DNA from 2 places in the Streptomyces sp. NPDC047028 genome. Region 2 is predicted to be linked to the other one. Evidence: riboswitches for the same ligand, from Rfam matches in the RefSeq annotation. Region 2 holds a riboswitch; the other holds the start of a gene.
The links. Region 2 has a riboswitch for thiamine pyrophosphate ahead of thiC (phosphomethylpyrimidine synthase ThiC). Riboswitches for the same ligand answer to the same signal wherever they lie in the genome.
Positions count from the first base shown of each region.

Region 1: it holds a riboswitch for thiamine pyrophosphate, as region 2 does, so the genes downstream of both, thiO (glycine oxidase ThiO) here and thiC (phosphomethylpyrimidine synthase ThiC) in region 2, are expected to answer to the same signal.

Region 1 covers NZ_JBEYVS010000021.1:130,297-137,747, reverse strand. Annotated here, with positions in the region: gene ABZ854_RS20335 (thiazole synthase) at 202-996, opposite strand; gene thiS (sulfur carrier protein ThiS) at 1,000-1,233, opposite strand; gene thiO (glycine oxidase ThiO) at 1,230-2,396, opposite strand; TPP riboswitch at 2,394-2,505, opposite strand; gene ABZ854_RS20320 (FAD-dependent oxidoreductase) at 2,608-3,840, shown strand; gene ABZ854_RS20315 (Rv2175c family DNA-binding protein) at 3,908-4,273, shown strand; gene thiE (thiamine phosphate synthase) at 4,361-5,008, shown strand; gene metF (methylenetetrahydrofolate reductase [NAD(P)H]) at 5,161-6,084, shown strand; gene ABZ854_RS20300 (hypothetical protein) at 6,141-7,070, shown strand; gene ABZ854_RS20295 (NAD(P)/FAD-dependent oxidoreductase) at 7,091-7,451, opposite strand, start outside.
Region 2 covers NZ_JBEYVS010000004.1:9,801-17,251, forward strand. Annotated here, with positions in the region: gene ABZ854_RS04995 (LacI family DNA-binding transcriptional regulator) at 1-951, shown strand, start outside; gene ABZ854_RS05000 (metallophosphoesterase) at 1,190-2,272, shown strand; gene ABZ854_RS05005 (hypothetical protein) at 2,455-3,330, shown strand; gene thiC (phosphomethylpyrimidine synthase ThiC) at 3,449-5,233, opposite strand; TPP riboswitch at 5,226-5,403, opposite strand; gene ABZ854_RS05015 (YibE/F family protein) at 5,475-6,872, shown strand; gene ABZ854_RS05020 (SsgA family sporulation/cell division regulator) at 6,978-7,415, opposite strand.

The DNA.
Region 1 (7,451 bases), on a different contig from region 2:
ACCCGCCCGCCCGCGGCTACCGCGCCGCCCTGCCTCCGCCCCCCACAGCCCGCGGTCGCCGGCGGCGAGTGGGCACGCGGCCACCGCGCCGCCCTGCCTCCGCCCCCCCCACAGCCCGCGGCCGCCGGCGGTGGGTGTGGCCCACGGGAGAGTTCAGCCTCTCGGCCGAGGGTGCCGGGCGGTGCGCGGGTGGGAAAGCGGCTAGAACGCCGGGCGTTCGGGATCCAGCACGGCCAGGCCCGCCGCAGGTGACGACGCTGAGGCGAAGTGGCGGCGCGGGATGCGTCCCGCCAGCCGCGCCCATCGCCCCGCGGTCACCGCGTGCCGCATCGCCCCCGCCATCACCTCCGGCTCCTGCGCCCGCGTCACCGCGGAAGCGAGCATCACCCCGGCACACCCCAGCTCCATCGCCAGCGCCACGTCCGACGCCGTACCGGCCCCCGCGTCCAGGATCACCGGCACCCCCGCCCGCTCCACGATCAACTGGAAGTTGTGCGGGTTGCGGATCCCCAGCCCCGACCCGATCGGCGACCCCAGCGGCATCACCGCCGCGCACCCCACGTCCTCCAGCTTCCGCGCCAGCACCGGATCGTCGTTCGTGTACGGCAGCACCGTGAACCCGTCGTCGACCAGCGTCTCCGCCGCCTCCAGCAGCTCCACCGGATCCGGCAGCAGCGTCCACTCGTCGGCGATGACCTCCAGCTTGATCAGATCCGTGCCCAGCGCCTCCCGCGCCAGCCGCGCCGTGAGCACCGCCTCCCCGGCGGTGTAGCACCCCGCGGTGTTCGGCAGCACCCGGATGCCCAGCCGCTGAAGCACGGACAGCACCGATCCGTGCACCCCGGGATCGACCCGCCGCATCGCCACGGTGGTCAGCTCGGTGCCGGAGGCGACCAGCGCCCGCTCCATCACGTCCAGGCTCGGCGCACCCCCCGTGCCCATGATCAGCCGGGACGAGAAGGACGTACCCCCGAGGACGAAGGGATCGTCGGCCATGGGTCAGCCTCCTTGGACGGCGGTGAGGACTTCGACACGGTCGCCGTCGGCGAGGACCGTGCCGGCCCACCGCGTGCGCGGGACGACGGTCTCGTTGAGCGCGGCGGCCACGCCGGACGGCGCCGGCGACAGGGACCGTACGAGCGAGTCGAGAGCCGTGCCCGCGGGGACCTCGCGGCGCTCCCCGTTGACGGACACGGTGATGAAGGTGTCGACGGAGTCGATGGAGAGGTTCATGCGGGCTGCTCCGAAAGGGCGACGGCGGCGGCGAAGCGCCGGGGAGTGAACGGGCGGGCTTCCTCCGGCAGCTCACCGGTGACCAGCGCGTGCGCCAGGACGTCCCCGGTGACCGGCGTGAGCAGCACCCCGTTGCGGTAGTGCCCGGTGGCCAGCAGCAGCCCGTCCAGGCCGCACGGCCCGAGCAGCGGCGCGTTGTCGGGGGAGGCGGGGCGCAGCCCGGCCCGGGTCTCGGTCAGCGGCAGTTCGGTGATCCCGGGCACCAGCTCATGGGCGTCGCGCAGCAGTTCGTACACCCCGCCTGCGGTCACCGTGGTGTCCCAGCCCAGTTCCTCGCTGGTGGCGCCGACGACCAGTTCGCCGTTCTCCCGGGGCACCAGGTAGACGTGGCTGCCGCGCACCACGGCCCGCACGGTACGGCTCAGGAAGGGCGCGAACCGCGGGGGCACGGTCAGCCGCAGCACCTGCCCCTTCACCGGCCGCACCGGCGGCAGCACGTCGTCGGGGACGCCCGGGAGCCGCCCGCTGAGGCTGCCGGCCGCGAGCACCACCTGTCCGGCGCGCAGCGCGGTGCCGTCCGCGGTGGTGACGCCGACGGCCCGGCCGCCGGCGAGGTCCAGCCGTTCGGCCCACACGCGGTGGAACACGACCCCGGCCTTCTCGCAGGCCGCCACCAGGGCCTCGGCCAGCCGCCGCGGGTCGACCTGGTGGTCGCCGTCGACCCGCAGCCCGCCGCGCACGCCGGGCGCGAGCATCGGCTCCAGGCGCCGGCACTCCCGGCCCGACAGCCACACGGAGTCCAGCCCGGAGCGCTGCTGCAGGGCGTGCAGTTCACGCAGATGGGCTCGGTCGTCGGCGTCGAGGGCGACGGCGAGGGTGCCGCAGCGGCGGTGCCCCAGGTCGTGCCCGGTCAGCTCGGTCAGCTCGGCGGCGAAGCCGGGATAGCGCCGGGCGGACTCCAGGTTCAGGGCGAGCAGGGTCTCCTCGCCGTAGTGCAGTTCGGTGACCGCGGCCAGCATCCCGGCCGCGACCCGCGCGGCCCCGCCTCCCGGCTCGGGGTCCACCACGGCCGTGGTGAGCCCGCGTTGCGCGGCCCGCCAGGCCGTGACCAGGCCGATGATCCCGCCCCCGATGACGAGGACGTCGGACGTACGTGACGACATGGGCGTCCAGCCCCTCCCTTCGCCGGCATGACCCGGATCAGGTTCGTACGGTCGGAGGCCGCCAGCCTCCCTCTCAGCCCGGTGCGTCCGGGCTCCCGCGAGTGCGTGTACGGGGGCCACCCTAGCGCCTCCGCTCCGGATCACGCCGGGCTCGCCCCTCCCCGGGCGGCCCCCGGTGACTGACGGGCTGTCAGTTGTTTATGGTGATCGGGTGACTGAGCAGACACGGGAAGAGGGCGGTTCGCCGGGGCGGCGCGTGGTCGTCGTGGGCGCCGGGATGGCCGGGGTGCAGACCGCGGTCGCACTGCGGGAACAGGGCTTCACCGGCACCGTCACGGTCGTCGGAGCCGAGCCGCACCAGCCGTACGACCGGCCGCCGCTGTCCAAGGCCGTGCTGCTCGGCAAGGCCGAGGGGTCCGCCTTCGACGTCGACTTCGCCGCGCTCGACGTCGGCCTCCGGCTCGGCTGCGAGGTGCTCGGCGTCCGCCCCGCCGACCACGAGCTGGACACCGAGGCCGGTCCGGTGCCGTACGACGACCTGGTCCTCGCCACCGGTGCCGAACCGATCCTGCTGCCGGGCGCCGAGGGCGTGCCCGGAGTGCACCTGCTGCGCACCCTCGACGACGCCGAACGGCTGCGGCCGGTGCTCGCCCGGCAGCACGACATCGTGGTCGTCGGCGCCGGCTGGATCGGCGCCGAGTTCGCCACCGCCGCCCGCCAGGCCGGGTGCGCGGTCACCGTCGTCGAGGCCGCCGACCGCCCCCTCGCGGGCGTGCTGCCCGCCGAGGTCGCCGCCCCGATGACCGCCTGGTACGCCGACGCCGGCGCCGAACTGCGCACCCACGCGCGCGTGGCGCGCGTGGAACCCGGCGAGGTCGTGCTCGCCGACGGCTCCCGGCTGCCCGCCGGCGCCGTCGTCGTCGGCATCGGAGCCCGGCCCGCCACCGCCTGGCTGGCCGGTTCCGGCGTCGAGCTGGGCGCGCACGGGGAGGTCGTCGCCGACGACCACCTGCGCACCTCCGTGCCCGACGTGTACGCGGTCGGCGACTGCGCCTCCTTCCCGTCGGGCCGGTACGGTGAGCGGCTCCTCGTCCACCACTGGGACAACGCCCTCCAGGGCCCGCGCACGGTCGCGGCGAACATCATCGGCCTCACCCCCGCGGCCTACGACCCGGTGCCCTATTTCTGGTCCGAGCAGTTCGGCCGCTTCGTCCAGTACGCGGGCCACCACACCACGGCCGACCGCCTGCTCTGGCGCGGCGACCCGTTGGACCCGGCCTGGACCGTCTGCTGGCTCCGCGAGGACCGCCTGGTCGCCCTCCTGGCCGTGGGCCGCCCGAGAGACCTGGCCCAGGGCCGCCGCCTGATCGAATCGGCCCGCCTCCTGGACCCTGCCGTCCTGACCGACCCGGCGAAGCCGCTGAAGAGCGCGGCGGTCTCCTGACGGGGCGCGAACAGCCACGACGGTGCCGCGGACGACCACTGTCACACCCCGGCACTACCATCGAGACGTGACCGAGATTGACGCAAAGATCGATGCTCTCGTCCCCGCCTGGCTCACCCTCCCCGACATCGCCGAGATGTTCGGTGTCGAGGTGACGCGTGTGCGGCAGCTGGTCAAGGAGGGCCAGCTCGTCGCCGTACGCCGGGGCGAGAACAGGGCGCTGCACGTGCCCGCCGCCTTCATCGACGGGGACAAGGTCGTCAAGGGCCTCTCCGGAACCCTGACGCTCCTGCGGGACGACGGCTTCACGGTCGAAGAGATGATCGAGTGGCTCTTCACCCCCGACCCGACCCTGCCCGGCACCCCCGCGCAGGCCCTGAGCGAGAATCGCGGCACGGAGGTGAAGCGCCGCGCCCAGGCGCTCGCCGTCTGACCCGAGCCGTACCGGGGTGGCGCGTGGGCCCGCCCACGCGCCACCCCGGTACGGCACCCGCCGACACCGCCCCCGGGGGACCCACGCATGTCCGACACCGCCCGCACCGCGCTCGCCGACGCCCGCCTGTACCTCTGCACGGACGCCCGCCGGCGCCAGGGCGACCTGCCCGAGTTCCTGGACGCGGTCCTGGCCGGCGGGGTCGACATCGTGCAGCTGCGCGACAAGGGCATGGAGGCCGCCGAGGAGCTGGAGCACCTGGCGGTTCTCGCCGACGCCTGCGCCCGGCACGGCAAGCTGCTCTCCGTCAACGACCGCGCGGACGTCGCCCACGCGGCGGGCGCCGGTGTCCTGCACCTCGGCCAGGGCGACCTCCCGGTCCCCGCGGCCCGCGCGATCCTGGGCGACGACGTCCTGATCGGCCGCTCCACGCACGCCGAGTCCGAGGCCGCCGCGGCCGCCGCGCAGGACGGCGTGGACTACTTCTGCACCGGCCCCTGCTGGCCCACCCCCACCAAGCCCGGCCGCCACGCGCCCGGCCTGGACCTGGTCCGGTACACCGCCTCCCTGGGCACCGACCGCCCCTGGTTCGCCATCGGCGGCATCGACCTCGGCAACCTCGACCAGGTGCTGGACGCCGGTGCCCGCAGAGTGGTCGTCGTGCGCGCGCTGACCGAGGCCGACGACCCCGGGGCCGCGGCGGCGGAGTTCGCGAAGCGGCTCCGGCAGGCGTGACGGCCGCGCGGCCGCACCCCGTGACCTCCCCACCAGCCCCTTCGGGCCCTCCTGTCCACGTTTTTGTCCAAGGGGTGGACCGAGAACCGGCAAATCCGGCAAATTTCCCGCATCTGGTTGGGAGACCGTCCACCCCTGGTTAACCTGCGACTATGGCCCTCGGCACCGCATCCACCAGGTCGGATCACGCCCGCACCGTGCGCGACATGCTCGCGACCGGCAAGACGACGTATTCGTTCGAGTTCTACGCCCCCAAGACGTCCAAGGGCGAGCGGAACCTGTGGAACGCGCTGCGCCGGGTCGAGGCCGTCGCGCCCGACTTCGTCTCCGTCACCTACGGCGCCGGCGGCTCCACCCGCGCCGGCACCGTGAAGGCCACCGAGGCCATCGCCTCGGACACCACCCTCACCCCGATCGCCCACCTCACCGCCGTCGACCACTCGGTGGCCGACCTGCGCAACATCATCGGCCAGTACGCCGACGCCGGGATCCGCAACATGCTGGCGCTGCGCGGCGACCCGCCCGGCGACCCGATGGGCGAGTGGGTGCCCCACCCCCGCGGCCTGACCTACGCCGCCGAACTCGTCGAACTGATCAAGACCTCGGGCGACTTCTGCGTCGGCGTCGCCGCCTTCCCCGCGATGCACCCGCGTTCCGCGGACTGGGACACCGACGTCCGCCACTTCGTCGACAAGTGCCGCGCGGGCGCCGACTACGCCATCACGCAGATGTTCTTCGACCCCGAGGACTACCTGCGGCTGCGCGACCGGGTCGCGGCCGCCGGCTGCGAGACTCCGATCATCCCCGAGGTCATGCCGATCGCCAGTGCGAAGACCCTCGCCCGGGTGCCGTCCCTGACCAACGCGGTGTTCCCGGATGCCCTGAAAGAGCGGATCCTCACAGCGAAGGACGATCCGGCGGCGGTACGCTCCATCGGTATCGAATTCGCCACGGAGTTCTGCGCACGCTTGCTGGCCGAGGGAGTGCCCGGTCTGCACTTCATCACGCTCAACAACTCCACGGCGACCCTGGAAATCTACGAGAACCTGGGTCTGCACCACCCACCGCAGGCCTAGACCGGCCGTACCGCGATACGACACACTGCGGAGCGGCCACTGGGAGAGGGGCGTACATGGGCTGGACGGTCCTCTACATCGCGTTCGGCGGCGTCGCGCTGTGGCTGCTGGGCGAAGTGCTGCTGCAGTACAAGGCGCGGCTGCGCTGGCGGCTGCTCGCGTTCGTGGGCTTCCTCGGCGTCGTGCTCGGCGTGCTGATGCCCTCCGTCGTCGTCATCGGCATCGGAGCGATCGCTTTCGCGATCGGGCAGACGTACGTCACGCTGTCGTTCCGCCGCGGCTTCGCCGCCGGCTGGGCCGTGAAGCGCCCGGAGGACGCCGAGAGCGCGGGCGGCGGCAGCAAGCGGCGCCGCGGCAAGCGCCAGGAGCCCACCCTGGAGGTCTCCGACCTCGAAGCGGCCGAGGGCACCGGCGACCTGGCTACCGCAGCACAGAGCGCCGAGCCCCCCGCCCCCGGCACCGACGACGACTACGACCGCGACGACGTCTTCACCCCGGCCCGGCCCGCCGAGACCACCGCGGTCTACGAGCCGCAGCCCCTGCCCGACGACACCGGCTCCTACGGCGTCTACGGCGACACCGGCGCCTACGCGACCGCCGCCCAGCCGCAGGACCCGGGCTACGCCACGGCCGACCAGGCCTACGCCTACGACTACTCCGGCTACGGCCAGCAGGGCTACGGCTACGACACCGGCGGCGGACAGCAGAGCTACGCCAACTACTCCGACCCGTACATCGGCAGCCAGTCCTACGGCGGCGGCTCCTACGACACCGGCTACGGCCAGCAGTACGGGCAGCAGACGTACGGCCAGGACGCCTACGCCACCGGCGGCTACGGCGAGACCCCGGCCGACGGCGTCTGGGTACCGCAGCAGCGCACCGACGAGACCTACGGCGGCGAACTCCCGCAGGAACAGCAGTACCCCTACCAGCAGGACGGACTGCAACAGCCGGGCGCCGGCTACGGCGAGCAGTACCGCTTCTGACAGCCCTGCCGCGCCCCGTCCTACTGGGAGCCGCGGAACTCCGGGCCCTCCACGACCAGTCCGGCGACCAGCGCGCCCGACATGCCCGCGTGCGGCAGACCACCGCCGGGGTGCGACCAGCCCCCGGCGGTGAACAGGTTCGGTATCACGGTGCTGTTGGCCGGGTACAGCACGCCCCCGGCCGCGGCCAGCGAGGGCGGCGGGACGGCACCGCCGGCGGCCCCCGTCTCCCGCCCGGTGTCCACGGGCGTACGGACCTCGCGCCACAGGGTCCGCTCGCCGAGTCCCGGCACCGCGCGCTCGGCGGCGGCGAGCATCCGGTCCGCGAAGGCGTCCGCCGCGCCTGGCGCCGCCCAGTCGTACCCCTGGGCGGAGGGCACG
Region 2 (7,451 bases):
CGGCGCCATGTCCGCGAGGTCGCCGACCGGCTGGGCTACCGACCCTCGGCCGCCGCGCGCACCCTCCGTACCGGCAAGTCGGGACTGATCGGCCTGACCGTGACGACGTACGGGGATGAACCTTTCACCTTCACGGAGTTCGCGTACTTCGCCGAGATGGCACGCGCTGCCACCTCCGCCGCACTCGCCCGCGGATACGCGCTGGTCATCCTGCCCGCGACCTCCCGCCACGACGTCTGGTCCAACGTCGCCCTCGACGGCACGGTCGTCATCGACCCCTCCGACCAGGACCCGGTGGTCAGCGAGCTGGTTCGGCAGGGCCTGCCCGTCGTCTCCGACGGCCGCCCGGCGGGTGCCCTGCCCGTCACCGCCTGGGTCGACAACGATCACGAGGCCGCCGTACTCGGCATCCTCGACCACCTCGCCGACGCCGGCGCCCGCCGCATCGGACTGCTCACGGGCACCACGACCGACACCTACACCCACCTGTCCACCACCGCCTACCTGCGCTGGTGCGAACGCGTCGGCCAGGACCCCGTGTACGAGTCCTACCCCGCGCACGACCCGTGCGCGGGCGCCGTCGCCGCCGACCGGCTGCTCGCCCGCCCCGACCGGCCGGACGCGGTCTACGGCCTGTTCGACCCGAACGGCACCGACCTGCTCGCCGCCGCCCGCCGCTACGGGCTGCGGGTACCCGAGGACCTGCTGCTGGTGTGCTGCAGCGAGTCGACGGTGTACGCCAACACCGAGCCGCCCATCACCACGCTCTCCCTGAAACCGCGCCGCATCGGCACGGCGGTGGTCCAGCTCTTGATCGACGCCATCGAGGGCGTGGAGTCGGACCACCCGGTCGAGCAGGTGATACCGACCGAGATGATCGTGCGTACCTCGTCCCAGCGACGCCCGCCCCGGACGACGGTCAGCCCGCCGAGGGCGCCGGAGGGCCGCTAGCGGCTTCCGTTCGGATCCGACCGGATCCGGTCAGCTGGAGCCCGGCCGCCGGTATCCGGTCGAACCCCGGCCCAAACGGGGCGAAAGCCGCAGTGAACTGGAGTCTTGCTCCGATTCACCACCCCTGGGTCATCACACGGAGCGACGCTCATTCCTATGATGGGCCCACGACACCGCGGGCCGCTGCGACCAGGCAGTCCGAAGCGGTGCAGCTGCGGCGCGATGGTGGAGGGGTCTGATGACTCAGGGGGCCGGTCTGGGACCCGAGGCGGAACGGACGGCGACGTTGCGCGACTTCCGGGTGCCCGCGTACGTCCACGAGACCGGTCCCTACGCCTCCACGCCCCCCGGCGACCCCGCCCCGCCCGTCGACGAGAGCTATCCCGAGGGCTACACGCCGACCCGGCGCGACCTGCCCGTCATCAACCGAGGTGACACCATGCAGGTCCCCGTCGACCCCGCCCCCACCGCCGTGCCCGCCCCCGCCCCCGAGCCCGAGAACGGTCCCGGCCCGCTGTTCGTCGTCGGCGACGTCCACGGCTACCTCGACGAACTGATGGCCGCCCTGCGGGAGAAGGGGCTGATCAACGCGGCGGGCCAGTGGTCCGCGGGCACCGCCCGGCTGTGGTTCCTCGGCGACTTCACCGACCGCGGCCCCGACGGCATCGGCGTCATCGACCTGGTGATGCGGCTGTCCGCCGAAGCGGCCGCCGCCGGCGGCTACTGCAAGGCCCTCATGGGCAACCACGAGCTGCTCCTCCTCGGCGCCAAGCGCTTCGGCGACACCCCTGTCAACTCCGGCGCGGGCACCGCCACGTTCCAGGCGGCCTGGCTGCTCAACGGCGGCCAGAAGACCGACATGGACCGCCTGCAGGACCACCATCTGCAGTGGATGGCCCGCCTCGACGCGGTCGAGGAGGTCGACGGCCACCTGCTGCTCCACTCCGACACCACCGCCTACCTCGACTACGGCGATTCGATCGAGGCCGTCAACGACACCGTCCGGGAGACCCTCACCCGCAACGACGCGGACGAGTGCTGGGACCTGTTCCGCAAGTTCACCAAGCGCTTCGCCTTCCGCGACGAGGGCACCGACGCCGTGCGCTCACTCCTCGACACGTACGGCGGCACGCGCGTCGTGCACGGTCACAGCCCCATTCCCTATCTCCTCGGCGAGGTCGGCTCCGAAGACGGCGAGGACAACACCGGGCCCGTCGTCGAGGGCCCGCACGTCTACGCCGAGGGACTCGCCATCGCCATGGACGGCGGAGTGACCATGGCCGGAAGGCTCCTGGTCCAGCAACTTCCCCTGGATATCTGAGCGTTCCCGGGGAAGGCGTACCCGCGGCCGAGTCGTCGCAGGTCGGCACGCAATTTCCGGCAACCCCCTGTCACCGTGTGCCGTCACGGCTCTACCATCGCCTTATCCGTAGCAGGCTCCCCTCCGTTTCTGCCCGACGGCTCGCCGGCGTGCGAGCCCCAAGCCCTACGGAGCATCGGGGGATGCACATGAACAGCGTTCCGCAGCACCTGCTGAACGAGGACCGCCAGGAGTTCGAGCGGATCCTCGATGAGGCGCTGCGCTCCGCACCCCATCGACCGGAACTGGCCGCTGTCGGACAGCGGCTCAACCCCGAACAACTGCGCACCATGGCGCTCAACGCCATCGCCCTGATCACCGCGGCCGCGGCGTCCGAGTACCAGCACTATGTGAAGGTCCGTGAGGAACTGCGCCATCCGGCGCCACCCGTCCCCGCCGCCACCCGGGATTCCGGTTCCGATTCCGCTTCCGCGGAGCCGGGCCAGGGCAGGGGGCTCGCCACCGCTCTCGGCGGGGACGCCGAGACCGCCGGCGCTGGCGCCGTCGCGGTGATAGCCGTGCTGGCACCCGTCCTCTCCGGCGCCGCCGCCGCGATCTTCCTTCTCGTCGGCTACATCCTGAAGATGCTCGACCCGGGCGAGGCCTTCGCGCAGACCATGCTCACCGCCGGCTGGGTGTTCGGCGCCGTGACCGCGGCCGCGGTGCTCGTCGCCGCCGTCGGACTGCTGCTCACCGCGCTGCGCAACAACACCTCCGCGGCATCCGGCCCCGACGGCGACGCCGGCCAGGAAGTCAGCTCGGCCAGAGCGGCCTGGCGGGAGGCGGTCCTGGAACGCGGCATCCTCCCGTTCCTCCGGGACGCGCTCGCCGAACCCGGCACCGCCGCCCTGCCCCGCACCGCGCCCTCGTCCCCGGCCGGCCGGATGCCTCGCCTCGGCTACGACCGCCCGGGCTTCAGCAGTCCCGACGACGGCACCGCCCCCGGCCCCCGCCCGAGCTTCAGCAGCCCCGACTACACGAGCCCGGACTTCGGCGGCCCCGAACACCAGCCCGACTAAGGCGTGTTGCGCAAGTCCCGTCGTTCGCCCGGAAGGCGGCAGACGGGACTTTCGCAACACGCCCTGGCCCCCGGTGTGCGCCCCCACCGGGGCGCACACCGCAGGCCTCACCTGACGCCTACTCGGCGATCGGCAGATAGACCCGGTTCCCCGACGCAGCGAACTCCTTCGACTTCTGAGCCATGCCCGCCTCGATCTCGCCCCGGCTGCCTCCGTGTTCCCGCCGGATGTCCTGCGAGATCTTCATCGAGCAGAACTTCGGCCCGCACATCGAGCAGAAGTGGGCCGTCTTGGCGGGTTCCGCCGGGAGGGTCTCGTCGTGGAACTCGCGGGCCGTGTCCGGGTCGAGGGCCAGGTTGAACTGGTCCTCCCAGCGGAACTCGAAGCGAGCGTCGGACAGGGCGTCGTCCCACTCCTGGGCGCCCGGGTGGCCCTTGGCGAGGTCGGCCGCGTGGGCGGCGATCTTGTAAGTGATGACGCCCGTCTTGACGTCGTCCCGGTTGGGCAGGCCCAGGTGCTCCTTCGGCGTGACGTAGCACAGCATCGCCGTACCCCACCAGGCGATCATCGCCGCGCCGATGCCCGAGGTGATGTGGTCGTACGCCGGGGCGACGTCCGTCGTCAGCGGGCCGAGCGTATAGAACGGAGCTTCATCGCAGATCTCCTGCTGAAGGTCGATGTTCTCCTTGATCTTGTGCATCGGGACGTGACCCGGGCCCTCGATCATGGTCTGTACGTTGAAACGCTTGGCGATCGTGTTGAGTTCCCCGAGCGTGCGCAGCTCCGCGAACTGCGCTTCGTCGTTTGCGTCCGCGATCGATCCCGGGCGCAGTCCGTCACCCAGCGAGTAGGTGACGTCGTAGGCCGCGAGGATCTCGCAGAGCTCCTCGAAGTTCTCGTAGAGGAACGATTCCTTGTGGTGGGCCAGGCACCACGCGGCCATGATCGAGCCGCCGCGGGAGACGATGCCGGTCTTGCGGTTCGCCGTCAGCGGCACGTAGGGCAGGCGCACCCCCGCGTGGACCGTCATGTAGTCCACGCCCTGCTCGGCCTGCTCGATGACCGTGTCCTTGTAGATCTCCCAGGTCAGCTCCTCGGCGCGGCCGTCGACCTTCTCCAGGGCCTGGTAGAGCGGCACGGTGCCGATCGGCACGGGGGAGTTGCGCAGCACCCATTCACGGGTGGTGTGGATGTTGCGCCCGGTGGAGAGGTCCATGACGGTGTCGGCGCCCCAGCGGGTCGCCCAGGTCATCTTGTCCACCTCCTCCTCGATGGACGAGGTGACGGCGGAGTTGCCGATGTTGGCGTTGACCTTCACCAGGAACCGCTTGCCGATGATCATCGGCTCGATCTCCGGGTGGTTGACGTTGGCCGGCAGTACGGCCCGGCCCGCCGCGATCTCCTCCCGGACCACCTCGGGAGCGACGTTCTCCCGGATGGCCACGTACTCCATCTCGGGCGTGATCTCACCGCGGCGCGCATACGCGAGCTGGGTGACCGCCGTGCCGTTCCGGCCCCGCCGCGGCTGCCGCGGGCGTCCGGGGAAGACGGCGTCGAGGTTGCGCAGACCGCCGCGCGGCGCGGTGTGCTTGATCCCGTCGTCCTCTGGGCGGACGGGGCGGCCGGCGTACTCCTCGGTGTCGCCGCGCCCGATGATCCAGTTCTCCCGCAGCGGCGGCAGGCCCCTGCGGACATCAGTGTCGAGGAGTGGATCGGTGTACGGGCCCGACGTGTCGTACAGCGTGACCGACTGCCCGTTCGTGAGGTGCACCTGACGGACCGGCACGCGCAGGTCGGGGCGTGAACCCTCGACGTACGCCTTGTGCCAGCCGATGGACTTCCCGGCCTCCTGGGACTTCTCGTCCTGGGCGGAGGCAGGCGTGCGTGCGTCCTTGTTGGTCATGAGACCTACTCCCTACGCCGGCATTACCCGGTAACAGGTTCGGCGGTCGACGCAGCGGCTTCCGTCGGTCGGTGTTTCCCGTGAAACGTCGGTCGTTCCACGTGAAACATCGCCTGTACGGAGGTCAGCGCCCTCTCAGCCCGGTGCTCCGAGCTCCCGCGTGTGCAAAGGTGCCCCCACGCTAGCGTCATTTCGGGCGCGGTGAACAGGGGGCCCCCGGCGTTCTTGCGATGATCGGGCGGTGACGACGATGGAGCAGTCCCCGCCACCGCCCCCGGAACCGCCTCGCGGCGGCCACGCGGCGCAGCATGACGGACATGGCCACGCGCACGGTCACAGCCACGGCCACAGCCACAGCCACGGCCCCGCGGCTCCCGTCTCGGCACATCTGCGCAAGGTCATCGCGGCGATCCTGATCCCGTTCACCGCGGCGGTCGTGGTCGGCCTGGTGGTGCTCTGGCCGGGCGGCGCCCCGCCGCACGAGCGCACCGGCGTCGGCTTCGACCGCCAGACGCAGCAGGCCACGGTCGCCAAGGTGGCCGAGGTGAGCTGTGCGTCGGTGAACGCCTCCGGCGGCGGCACCCCGAACGGTGACAACACCGCCACCGGCGGCGACTCGGCGTCTCAGCGGGCGAAGGGGACCTGCAAGAAGGTGACGGTCCGCGTCGACAGCGGCAAGGACGAGGGCCGCACGTTCACCGAGATCGTGCAGCCGGACCAGCCACGCCAGCTGCACCAGGGCGAGAAAGTCGTCGTCGCCTACGAGCCCTCGGCACCGAGGGACCTGCAGTACTCGGTCACGGACGTCAACCGCAAGTTCCCCATGACGCTGCTGGCCGGGGTCTTCGCCCTGGCCGTCGTGGTGGTGGGCCGGATGCGGGGCGTCATGGCGCTGGTCGCGCTGGCCGTGAGCTTCCTCGTGCTGACCCTGTTCATCCTGCCCGCGATCCTGCAGGGCTCGAACCCCCTGCTCGTGGCGGTCATCGGGTCGAGCGCCATCATGCTGATCGCCCTCTACATGTGCCACGGTCTATCGGCCCGTACATCGGTCGCTGTGCTCGGCACCCTGGTCTCTCTCACACTGATCGGAGTGCTCGGCTCCCTCTTCATCGGCTGGGCCGCGCTCACCGGCAACACAGACGACAACACGGGTCTCATCCACGGCCTGTACCCGTCGATCGACATGAGCGGCCTGCTGCTGGCCGGCGTCATCATCGGCTCCCTGGGCGTCCTGGACGACGTGACGGTGACCCAGACCTCGGCCGTCTGGGAGTTGCACGAGGCCAATCCGTCGCTGGGCCGGCGCGGTCTGTACCGGGCGGCCATCCGCATCGGGCGCGACCACATCGCGTCGGTGGTCAACACCCTCGTCCTCGCCTACGCCGGCGCCGCGCTGCCCTTGCTGCTGCTGTTCTCGATCGCGCAGAGCAGTGTGGGCACCGTGGCGAACAGCGAGTTGGTGGCCGAGGAGATCGTGCGCACCCTAGTGGGCTCGATCGGCCTGGTCGCCTCGGTGCCGGTGACCACCGCGCTCGCCGCCTTGGTGGTGGCGGCCGACCGGCCCGGCGACGCCGGGGCGCCGGTGGGCCGGCAACGCACCCCGGCGCGCGGCGGAAGGGGACGGCGCCGGAAGCGGTGAGGCGGGGCCGGGCGCCGGCCCCGCTACGGCCTCCGCAGAAGCGTTCCTGCATGCCGTCGTACGAGGCCGTCCCACAGCGCCCCGCACCCCCGGTGCCGTAACGCTTCAGCCGGCGCTCTGTTCCTCGGCCAGGATGCGGTCCAGGGCCTCGTCGAGATGGGCGTCGAAGTCGGCCAGGGCGCCTTCCTGCCCGAGAGGCACGAGCTTGTCCGTACGGTCGAGGAAGGCCACGAGCGGCGGTGCGGAGGACCGGAACAGCGCCTGGTCGCTGCCGACCTGAAGCCGGATCAGCACCTCACCGAGCAGTTCGGAATCGGCGGGAGCGATGTGCACATCCCCCTCCCCGCACGGCCGACCGACCCCGTCGATCAGCAGTTCCCGCCCGAAGGCCCAGGTCACCGGGGCGTCCCCGGGCAAGTGAAAAGTGAGCCGTACGGCATAGGGATCACTGGACTCGTAGCGCAACTCCACCGGAATACGGAAGGAGAGCTCCTCGGACACGAGAAAGCTCATCATGACCTCTGCCTGTACGGACTCACGCATGCGCACCCCGTCTAATGACGCCGACTGGCCGGGATT